One region of the Janibacter sp. LM genome, then DNA from elsewhere that is predicted to be linked to it. Evidence: riboswitches for the same ligand, from Rfam matches in the RefSeq annotation. Region 1 holds a riboswitch; the other holds the start of a gene.
The links. A riboswitch is a leader RNA that binds a small molecule or an ion and turns the genes downstream of it on or off. The one in region 1 is predicted to bind S-adenosylmethionine.

Region 1 (4,909 bases):
TGCGCCCCGTCGGACCGTGGGGACACAGCAGTCACCAACAACCTTTCGTCACGGAAGAATCCGCCGGGACCTCCAAGGGGTGGCGTTCGTCCCTCGGGCTCCGACTCGCCCGGTCGCTGCGCGCTGGGCTCGTCACCATTATAAAACGCGGTGCGCCGAAATGCCGCAGCGGGCGCCCCGAAGGACGCCCGCTGGGTCGGTTGGTGCCGTGCGTGGCGGCTCAGCGCGCCTTGACGGCGAGCACGTCGCACGGCGCGTCGAGCAGCACCCGCTGGGCGTTGGAGCCGAGGATCAGCTTGCCGACCGGCGTGCGCTTGCGCAGGCCGATGATGATCAGGCTGGCGTCGGTCTCCTCGGCGACGACGATGAGGTCCTCGGCCGGCTCCTTGCCACGGACGAGCCCGCGGACCTCACCCTCGACGCCGGCCTCCTCGAGACGGGTCCGGACCTGTTTGAGGTCCTGCTCGTTCTTGCGTGCGATGTCGCCGCTCATCCCCACGCCCCCCCGGTCGGAGTGGATGACGACGAGCGGCTCCTTGCGCAGGTGGCACTCCTCGAAGGCCCGCTCGAGAGCGGCCTCGCCCTCCTTGGTGGACACATACCCCACGACGATCGTCATCGATGCTCCTCAACAGATACTCGGTTCCTGAATGACCTGTGCCAGACGCTACACCGGCGGCGCGTGACGTGTCTCACTCACACGCGGCCGTGTCCCCGGCGAGCACGCGGCGGAGCAGCCCGGCGACCTGGTCGACCTCGGTGAGGAACCCGTCGTGGCCCACCCGGGAGGAGATCGTCGTCAGCTGCGCCCGTGGGTGCAGTCGCGCGAGCTCCTCCGAGAGGCGGGGCGGGTAGAGACGGTCGGAGTCCACCGGCGCGAGGACCAGGCGACCGGCGAAGGGGGCGAGCGCCGCCTCGACCCCGCCGCGCCCGCGACCCAGGTCGTGCGAGTTCATCGCCTCGGAGAGCACCGCGTACGAGTTGGCGTCGAAGCGACGCGCGAGCTTGCCGCCGTGGTGGTCGAGGTAGCTCTCCACGGCATAGCGCGGACGACCGCACTCCCCCGCCGGCTCGTCCTGCTCCCGGCGACCGAAGCGCTCGTGCAGCTCGATCTCGCTGCGGTAGGTCACGTGGGCGATGCGGCGGGCGATGCCGAGACCGACCTCAGGACCCTGCGGGTGGTCGTAGTAGTCGCCGTCGGCGAACCAGGGGTCGTTGCGGATCGCGAGGATCTGGGCCTGGCTCCAGCCGATCTGCTCCGCAGTCGCGTAGCCGCTCGTGGCCAGAGCGATGGCGGTACCGACCCGGTCGGGGTGACCAGCCGCCCACTCGAGGGTGCGCATGCCGCCCATGGAGCCGCCGATGACCGTGTGCCAGCGCCCGATGCCCAGCGCGTCGGCGAGCGCCGCCTCTGCCGCGACCTGGTCGCGGATCGTCAGCCGGGGGAAGCGCCCACCCCACGGCCGACCGTCCGCTGCGAGCGTCCCGGGACCGGTGCTGCCCTGGCAGCCGCCGAGGACGTTGATCGCGACGACGAAGTACTCGTCGCTGTCCAGGGGGGCGCCGGACCCGATCAGGCCCGGCCACCACCCGTCGGTCGGGTGTCCCGGACCGGCCTGGCCCACGACGTGGCTGTCGCCGGTGAGGGCGTGCTCGACGAGGACCGCGTTGTCCCGGGCCGGGTCGAGCTCGCCCCAGGTCTCGTAGGCGAGCACCACGTCAGGCAGGCGTTCGCCGGACTCGAGCGTGAGGTCCCCGATGCGCAGGAAGTGCCGGTCCCCCGGCTCGTCGCCGTCGCGCCACAGCGCGGTGTTGCTGGGGGGTGTGGTGGTGACGCTCATCGACGGTGCTCCCGGGGTCTCGCCTTGCCGCACCACTGCGATGCGGCCCGGTCATCACCCGGGGCACCCCGTCGCGAGGAGGGTTGCCGGCCAGCAAGCCGGGGCTTGACGCTGGCACTCATGACCTGGCGACAACTCTAACCACAGCGGCCCCACGGGATCGAGTCCGGTCCGTTGTCCGGACTAGGCCGCGGGGTGGCGCCCGGCGCGCGCGTCGGGCCCGAGGTCCCAGGGCCGCAGCCCGGCGGACAGCAGGTCGAGCATGAGACCGGCGAGCCGGTAGCCGGGCTCGATCTGCAGCGCGCGCTCGAGGCAGCTGCCGGCGATCGTGCCGTCCCCCATCCACCACGCGATGTGCGCCGTGCAGGTGAGCAGCGGGGGCGTGAGCTCCTCGGGCACGAGCCGCCCGAGCTCGGCGACGCGGGCGCGGACCGCGAGGACGTCCTCCTGGTGGCGACCGACGTCGACGGCAGCATCGGGCACGGACCCGGCGTCCGGGTCCACGAGGGCCCACGGGCAGCGCGCCAGCGCCGTGCGGGCGTGCTCGACGAGGGGGTCGCCGAAGGTGGCGAAGGGCACGGCTCCGGGGCAGAGCCCGCCGAGGAGCGCGTCACGCCAGTCGACGTCCTGCAGCGACGCGGAGAGGACGAGGAGCTCTGCGTCGCTGAGCTCGGCGACCGGGGTCGCGTCGGCGGAGGGGTCGAGCAGCCGCGCCCAGGTCCGGGCCACCTGCTGGTGCGCGAACTCCTCCTCGAGCGGGTTCACGGCGAGCGCGACCCGACGGGCCCTGGCCTCGTCGCGCTCCGGCAGCACGGCGTCGACCAGGTGCGCACGGCTCGGCAGCGGGCAGACCCCTGCCTCGACGAAGGTGGCGACGGCGGGCACGTCCTCGGGTCGGGGCAGCGGGATGCCGAGGCGACGCCTGGCCCGGGGCCCGCCTGCGGGGTAGCAGCGCCCGTCGCGGACCACGAAGTGCTCCTGCACCCGCAGCCCGGCCTCGCCGGCGGCGGCGGTCATCGCCGCGCGGAGGTGGCGGGACTCCCCTTCGTCCTCCTCGAAGGCCATGAGCAGGACTGCGGTGGCCCCCTCCCGCACCGCGATGGCGATGGCGTGCTCCGCGACGGCCCGGCAGGCCGCGGGCTCGGGCACGAGGTCGTGCCGCTGCAGCAGGCCGAGCCGGCGGCCGCGCATCACGGTCAGGCAGAGGGAGGGGCCCGGGTGGTACCCGAGCTGGTACGGGAGGATGACGGCGAGCTCGGCGGCGTCGCGAGGTCTGGCGATGTGGTCCATGCCGACGAATCTGGCGCTTGCAGAGGGCGCCGGCAGCGACCGGGCGGATCCTGTGGAAACCCGGACGTCAGGCAGGTGGTCTGCGGACGGTCAGTCGCGCACGACGTGCGAGCGGACCGTCGGGCCGGGCTCCCACTGCTGCTGCGGCGGGGTCCACTGCTGGCGCCCGGACGCGCCTGCGGCCACCGCCTGCTCCCAGGCGATGAAGTCCTCGGTCTCCCGCACCAGGGTCGTGGCGACCCAGCCGATGACCATGACGTCGTCGAGCAGGCCGAGGGCGAGGAGGAGGCCCTCCGGGACCACGTCGATCGGCGAGACGACGTAGCCGACACCGGCGAGCAGGAGCATCAGGCGGCTGGACGACAGACCGGTGTACTGCCCCGCGCGGACCGCGCGGATCATCCGGGGGACGGCGCGCAGGCGGGTCCAGAGGCTGGGCCCGCCTGGTCGCGCCGCGCTGCGGACGGCGGAGGCGAGGTGGGTGGCGTTGCGGACGCGGCTGGTCGTGGCCATGTCGGTCTCCTGACGCTCAGGCGTGCCCGGTCCGGGCGCGCTCCGCTGGATCCAACGTAGCGCGCCCGGTCCGGATTCCCTCAGGAGCTCGGCGTCACTCCCGTGCGCCGACCGACTCCCGGGGAGCGCCCTGGGTGAGCTGGCCGTCGGCACGCAGCTCCCAGAACTGCGCACCCTCGATCCCGAGCTCACGCGGGTCGAACTGCGGGTCGATGCCCCGGGCCTTCTGCGCGCGGTAGTCCTTGAGGGCCTTCAGGGCCGGGACCTGGAGCAGCAGGATGCCCAGGATGTTGAGCCAGGCCATCGTGCCGACACCGATGTCGCCGAGGCCCCACGCGGAGCCGGCCGTCGTCGTCGCCCCGTAGGCGGCAGAGACGAGGATCAACCCCTGCAGCGCCCGGATCATCCCGCGGCGCACGGTGGCGCTGCGGATCTTGCGGGTGAGGTAGGCGAGGTTGACCTCGGCCATGTAGTAGTACGCGACCATCGTCGTGAAGGCGAAGAAGACGAGCGCCAGGGCCACGAAGCTCGAGCCGATACCGGGCGCGAAGCTGTCCAGGCCCGCCTGCACGAAGCCCGGGCCGGGCTCGACGTCGGTCCCGATCGCTCCCTCGTAGAGCGTCGGTCCGGGGTAGCTCTCGCCCCTGAAGACCGAGTACATGTCGGTCGAGATGATGATGAAGGCCGTCGCGGTGCACACGAAGAGGGTGTCGATGTAGACGGCGAAGGCCTGGACGAAGCCCTGCTTCGCCGGGTGCGAGACCTCGGCGGCGGCGGCGTGGTGCGGGCCGGTGCCCTGGCCCGCCTCGTTGGAGTAGATGCCGCGCTGGACGCCCCACTTGACCGCCTGGCCGATGATCGCGCCGTAGACCGCGTGGCCGCCGAAGGCACCCGAGAAGATCTCGCTGAAGACGTGACCGATCTGGTCGGCGTTGACGAAGAAGACGACGAGGGCGAAGAGGATGTAGAGGATCGCCATCGGCGGCACGACGAAGGCGGCGAAGGTCGCGATGCGCTTGACGCCGCCGATGACGATGAAGGCCAGCGCGATGACGATGCCGATGGCCGTCACCCACGTCGGGACGCCCCACGCTGCATCGAGCGCCGAGGACATGCCGTTGGCCTGCACGCCGGGCAGGAAGAAGCTCATGGCGAAGACGGTGACGACGGCGAAGGTGACCGCGTAGACGAGCGAGAGCGTGCGCCACCGGTGGGCGTAGGCCTTCTCGAAGTAGTACGCCGGACCACCCCGGTACTCACCGGTG
Region 2 (4,909 bases), on a different contig from region 1:
GAGGCGACCGCGTACGCGATGTTCTTCGACAGCGCGGTGACCCGCTCGACCTTCACGCCCGGGCCGAGCTCGACGACGTACCGGGTAACGGTCGGGCCGCGGTGGAACCCGGTGACCTGCGCGTCGATGCCGAACTCGTCGAGGACGCTCGTCAGGGACTCGACGACCTTGTCGTTGGCCGCCGAGCGCTCCTTGTGGGGTGCGCCGGGCTTGAGGTGCTGGCTGTCCGGGAGCGTGTAGGTGACGTCGCCGGCCAGGGCCAGCTGCTCGACCCGCTGCGGCAGCTGGGTCGTGGGCGGCGGCTCCAGGGCCGGCTTGTCCGCACTCCTGATCGGCGCGACGACCGGGTTCTTGGTCGGCCGCTTCTCCCCCGGACGGGGACCGTCGGTGGCCGCGGCATCCGCGGCCGGCTCGTCGACCGCGTCGACGGGCGCGGCGGCGCCCTTGCGCTTGCGTCCCTTCCCCGCGGGCTGGACCACCGCGGCCTGGTCGAAGGCGGTGTCGCCGTCGCGCTCGCCCAGGTTCTCGTCGTCGTCGAAGGTGCGCCGACGCCGGGCCCGCGCGACCGCGGCCTGGGGAGCGTCCCCCTTCGCCGCGACGTCGGCGCTGGTGACGTGCGAGGGGACCTCCCCGGTGAAGGCGGCCCGGACGTAGGCCAAGCGCTGCGGCACCTCGTGCAGGGGGGTGCCGGTGAGCAGGAGGAGGCTGAAGAGGCCGAGGAGGACCAGCAGGATGATGGCCGGCCACTCCGTGACCGCCGTGGTCAGGGGGTCCGCGGCGAGGAAGCCGACGATGCCGCCCGCGTCCCTCATGGGCCCGGCGCCGTCCGGCGGCTGCGGGATGTCCTTGGAGACGTGCGTCAGGCCGGAGACGGCGAAGAGCAGCCCCGCCGTGCCGAAGCCCAGGCGAGCGTCGGCCGCGGACTCGCCGGCCGAGCGCAGCAGGCGGACCCCGAGGAGCAGCAGGACGATCGGCAGCGCGTAGGCCACCCGGCCGAAGGTGCCCGCGAAGACCGCGTGCACGACGTCACCGAAGGCGCCCGACAGGCCCCACCACTCGCGGACCGCGACGACCAGGGCCAGCGCGAGGGCCAGGAAGCCCCACCCGTCGCGCCGGTGCTCGGGCTCGATCTCGCCGGCACTCGTGCCGATCCGGCGCACGCCGGCGCCGGTGGCGTGGGCGACGCCCACCCACGTCCTGTGGACCGCGGCCAGCGGCAGCGGGAGACCCCCGCCGGACGCGGCCTTCTTGCGCGGGGCGGCGGTCTTCTTCCCCTTCGCAGCGGACGTGCGACCCGACGGACGGGTGCTGCCCTTGGGGCGCGACGAGGCGCCCTTGGTGCTGCGCGAGGAGGTCGACGGACGAGTGGCCATGTTCCGCAGGTTAGGCGAAAGCCCCGCCCGACACACGCGTCACACGCGCAACAACGGCAACCTGTGGAGATCGGGGAGCGGCCCCGCCACCCGCCGAGTAGCGTCGCCGCCGTGGACGCACGCACCCTCATCGTCGCCCTCCTGGCGCTCGTCGGCGGCGTGGTCGGGTACCTCTGGCTGCGCACCGGGACGTACCGGCGGGAGGACGAAGGGGGTCCCCTCCCCCGACACCTGTGGGTCCTGCCGGTCGCCCCCTCCGTCGGGTGGGCGATCGCCCGCGGGCTCTCCGACCTGCCGTGGCCGGTGCTCGCGGCACCGCTCTCGCTGGCCCTCGCCGGCCTCGTCCTCGCCGCGGTGGACGCCGACGTCCACCGCCTGCCCAACGCGATCACCCTGCCCCTGGTCCCCGTGCAGGCCGTGCTGCTCACCTTCGCCTCCGCCGCGACCGGCGAGTGGGAGGCGTTGCAGCGGGCCGGGCTCGCGGCCCTGCTCGTCGGGGGCGGGACGCTCGCGCTCGCTTTCCTCCTCTTCGGCCGCTCGATCGGGATGGGCGACGCCAAGCTCATGGTCTCGATCGCGCCGACGCTCGCCTGGCTCGGCTGGACGCACCTCGTCGTGGGGGTCTGGGTGGGCTTCGTCATCGGTGGACTCGCCGCTCTCGCACTGCTGCTCGCGCGCCGGGCCGACCGGGGGACGCACCTCGCCTTCGGTCCCTACCTCGTCGCCGGAGCGGTCATCGCCGTCGCCCTCGGCTGACGTCCCAGGTGGCGAGATGCGCCTCGCCTCCTCTCGACACGGACCCACCGGTGTCCGATATGGTCATCCGCAAGGTCACGAGTACCAGCGACAAGCCCCGGCTAGCTGGTCGGCAACCCTCCTCCGCGGTGGGGTGCTCCGGGTGACGACCTGGCCGGCGACGCCATTGTCGCCCGGCAAGCGCGGACTCGTGGTCGACACCCGGGTCCCTGACGGACCAGGAGCATCCCCATGACCGTGTCCCACGTGCAGCAGACCTCGACCGACCTCCCCCGCCTCGTCTCCGAGGGCCTGACCTACCGCGACCGCGACGGCTCGACCGTCGAGTACGCGCACCTCGACCACGGGGCGACGACCCCGGCCTTCGAGGCCGTCGCGCAGGAGGTCGCCACCGCCGCGGTGACCTACTCGTCCGTTCACCGCGGTGCCGGCTTCGCCTCCCGGGTGACCAGCTCGCGCTACGAGCAGGCTCGCGAGAGCGTCGCCGACTTCGTCGGGGCGCGTGAGGACGACCAGGTCGTCTTCACCCGCAACACGACCGACTCCTTCAACCTGCTGGCCCGGGCGCTGCCGGCGGGCACGAAGGTCTTCGTCTTCGCCTCCGAGCACCACGCGGCCCTCCTCCCGTGGGGCGACGCGCTGCGGCTGCCCGTGCCGCACAGCCGCGACGAGGCCGTCGAGCTCCTCGAGCAGGCCCTGCGCAACCACCCCGCAGAGCACCGCCTCGTCGTCGCCACGGGCGCGTCCAACGTCACGGGCGAGCACTGGCCGATCGAGCGCCTGGCCGCGGTCGCCCGCGAGCACGACGCCCGCTTCGCCCTCGACGCCGCCCAGGTCGCGCCGCACCGTCGGGTCGACATCGCTGCCCTCGGGATCGACTGGGTCGCCTTCTCCGGCCACAAGATCTACGCCCCGTTCGGCGCCGGGGTGCTCGTCGGCCGCAGCGACTGGCTCGACGCCGCCGACCCCTACCTCGCCGGTGGCGGCGCCACCGCCCGCGTCGGTCTCGACACGACAGAGTGGACCTGCGGTCCGGCCCGGCACGAGGCCGGCTCCCCCAACGTCCTCGGCGCGATTGCCCTGGCGAGGGCCTGCGAGATCATCGCCGAGCGCGAGCGGGCGATCATCGACCACGAGCAGGCCCTGCGCATCCGACTGCTGAGCGGTCTGGCCGGGATCGAGGGTGTGCGCGTCCACACGCTCTTCGGCGGTGGAGAGGGCGCCCCCGTCGCGGCGATCACGGTCGACGGCCACGACAGCAGCGAGGTCGCGCGCATCCTCGGCGACGACCACGGCATCGGTGTGCGCGACGGCAAGTTCTGCGCGCACCTGCTCGTCGACGACCTGCTCTCCGAGCACGAGCAGGACACCGCGGTGCGGATCAGCGCGGGCCTCGGCACCACCCCGGCGCACATCGACCGGCTCCTCGGCGCCCTTCGCGCCCTCTGACCCTCCTCGGGTGAGGTCGAAGGGGGGACCCGGCAGTCCCCCTTCGCTCAGCAAGAGAAACCTCGCCTTCGCAAGAGTCTGAAACTCTTGCGAAGGCGAGGTTTATCGGGTCACCCGAGAATCCTGGGACGCGCGGGGCACCGTCTCCTAGGCCGCCACGACCACCGGGATGATCATCGGGCGGCGACGGATCTTGCCGCCGACCCAGCCACCGACGGCGCGGCGCACGACCTGCTGCAGCTGGTGGGTGTCGGTCGTGCCCTTCCTGGTCGCCTCGTCGAGCGCGGCGATGATCTTGGGCTTGACCTGGGTGAAGATCTCGTCGTCCTCGGCGAAGCCGCGGGCGGTGATCTCGGGGCCGGCGATGACCTTGCCGGTCGAGGAGTCGACGACGACCATGACCGAGATGAACCCCTCGTCGCGCAGGATGCGGCGGTCCTTGAGCAGCTCCTCGGTGGTGCCGCCGACGCTCGAGCCGTCGACGTAGACGTACCCACAGGGCACGGCGCCGGCGATGCGGGCGCGGCCGTCGACGAGGTCGATGACGACACCGTCCTCGGCGAGCACGACGTGGTCGGGGTCGACCCCGGTCTGGATCGCCAGCTCGGCGTTGGCCACGAGGTGGCGCCACTCGCCGTGGACCGGCATGACATTGCGCGGCTTGACGATGTTGTAGCAGTAGAGCAGCTCACCGGCGCTCGCGTGACCGGACACGTGCACCTTGGCGTTGCCCTTGTGCACGACGTCGGCACCCAGGCGCATGAGGCCGTTGATGACGCGGTACACGGCGTTCTCGTTGCCGGGGATGAGGCTCGAGGCGAGCAGCACGGTGTCCCCGTCGCCCACGTCGATGCGGTGGTCGCGGTTGGCCATGCGCGACAGGGCCGCCATCGGCTCGCCCTGGCTGCCCGTGCAGATCAGGACGACCTCGTTGTCCGGGTAGTTGTCGAGCTTCTTGACGTCGACGAGCACGCGGTCGGGCACGTGCAGGTACCCCAGGTCCGCAGCGATGCCCATGTTGCGCACCATCGAGCGACCGACCATGGCGACCTTGCGGCCGTTGCGCTCGGCGGCGTCGAGCACCTGCTGGACGCGGTGCACGTGGCTGGAGAAGCAGGCGACGATGATCCGGCGCTGCGCCTTGTGGAAGACGGTGTCGATCGCGGGACCGATCTCGCGCTCGGGCGTGGTGAAGCCCGGCACCTCGGCGTTGGTCGAGTCGGTCATGAAGAGGTCGACGCCCTCCTCACCGACGCGGGCGAAGGCCCGCAGGTCCGTGAGGCGACGGTCCAGCGGCAGCTGGTCCATCTTGAAGTCACCGGTGTGCAGGA

Region 2: it holds a riboswitch for S-adenosylmethionine, as region 1 does, so the genes downstream of both, ABC138_RS10930 (aminotransferase class V-fold PLP-dependent enzyme) here and ABC138_RS01475 (homoserine O-acetyltransferase) in region 1, are expected to answer to the same signal.

What each region holds. Positions count from the first base shown of each region.
Region 1 covers NZ_JBDIVG010000001.1:313,847-318,755, reverse strand. The annotation lists gene ABC138_RS01485 (RNA polymerase sigma factor) at 1-26, opposite strand, end outside; gene ABC138_RS01480 (universal stress protein) at 221-619, opposite strand; gene ABC138_RS01475 (homoserine O-acetyltransferase) at 693-1,841, opposite strand; SAM riboswitch class IV at 1,857-1,967, opposite strand; gene ABC138_RS01470 (DUF4192 domain-containing protein) at 2,025-3,131, opposite strand; gene ABC138_RS01465 (DUF1232 domain-containing protein) at 3,222-3,644, opposite strand; gene ABC138_RS01460 (alanine/glycine:cation symporter family protein) at 3,739-4,909, opposite strand, start outside.
Region 2 covers NZ_JBDIVG010000018.1:67,599-72,507, forward strand. The annotation lists gene ABC138_RS10920 (DNA translocase FtsK) at 1-1,373, opposite strand, end outside; gene ABC138_RS10925 (A24 family peptidase) at 1,485-2,129, shown strand; SAM riboswitch class IV at 2,203-2,318, shown strand; gene ABC138_RS10930 (aminotransferase class V-fold PLP-dependent enzyme) at 2,361-3,578, shown strand; gene ABC138_RS10935 (ribonuclease J) at 3,726-4,909, opposite strand, start outside.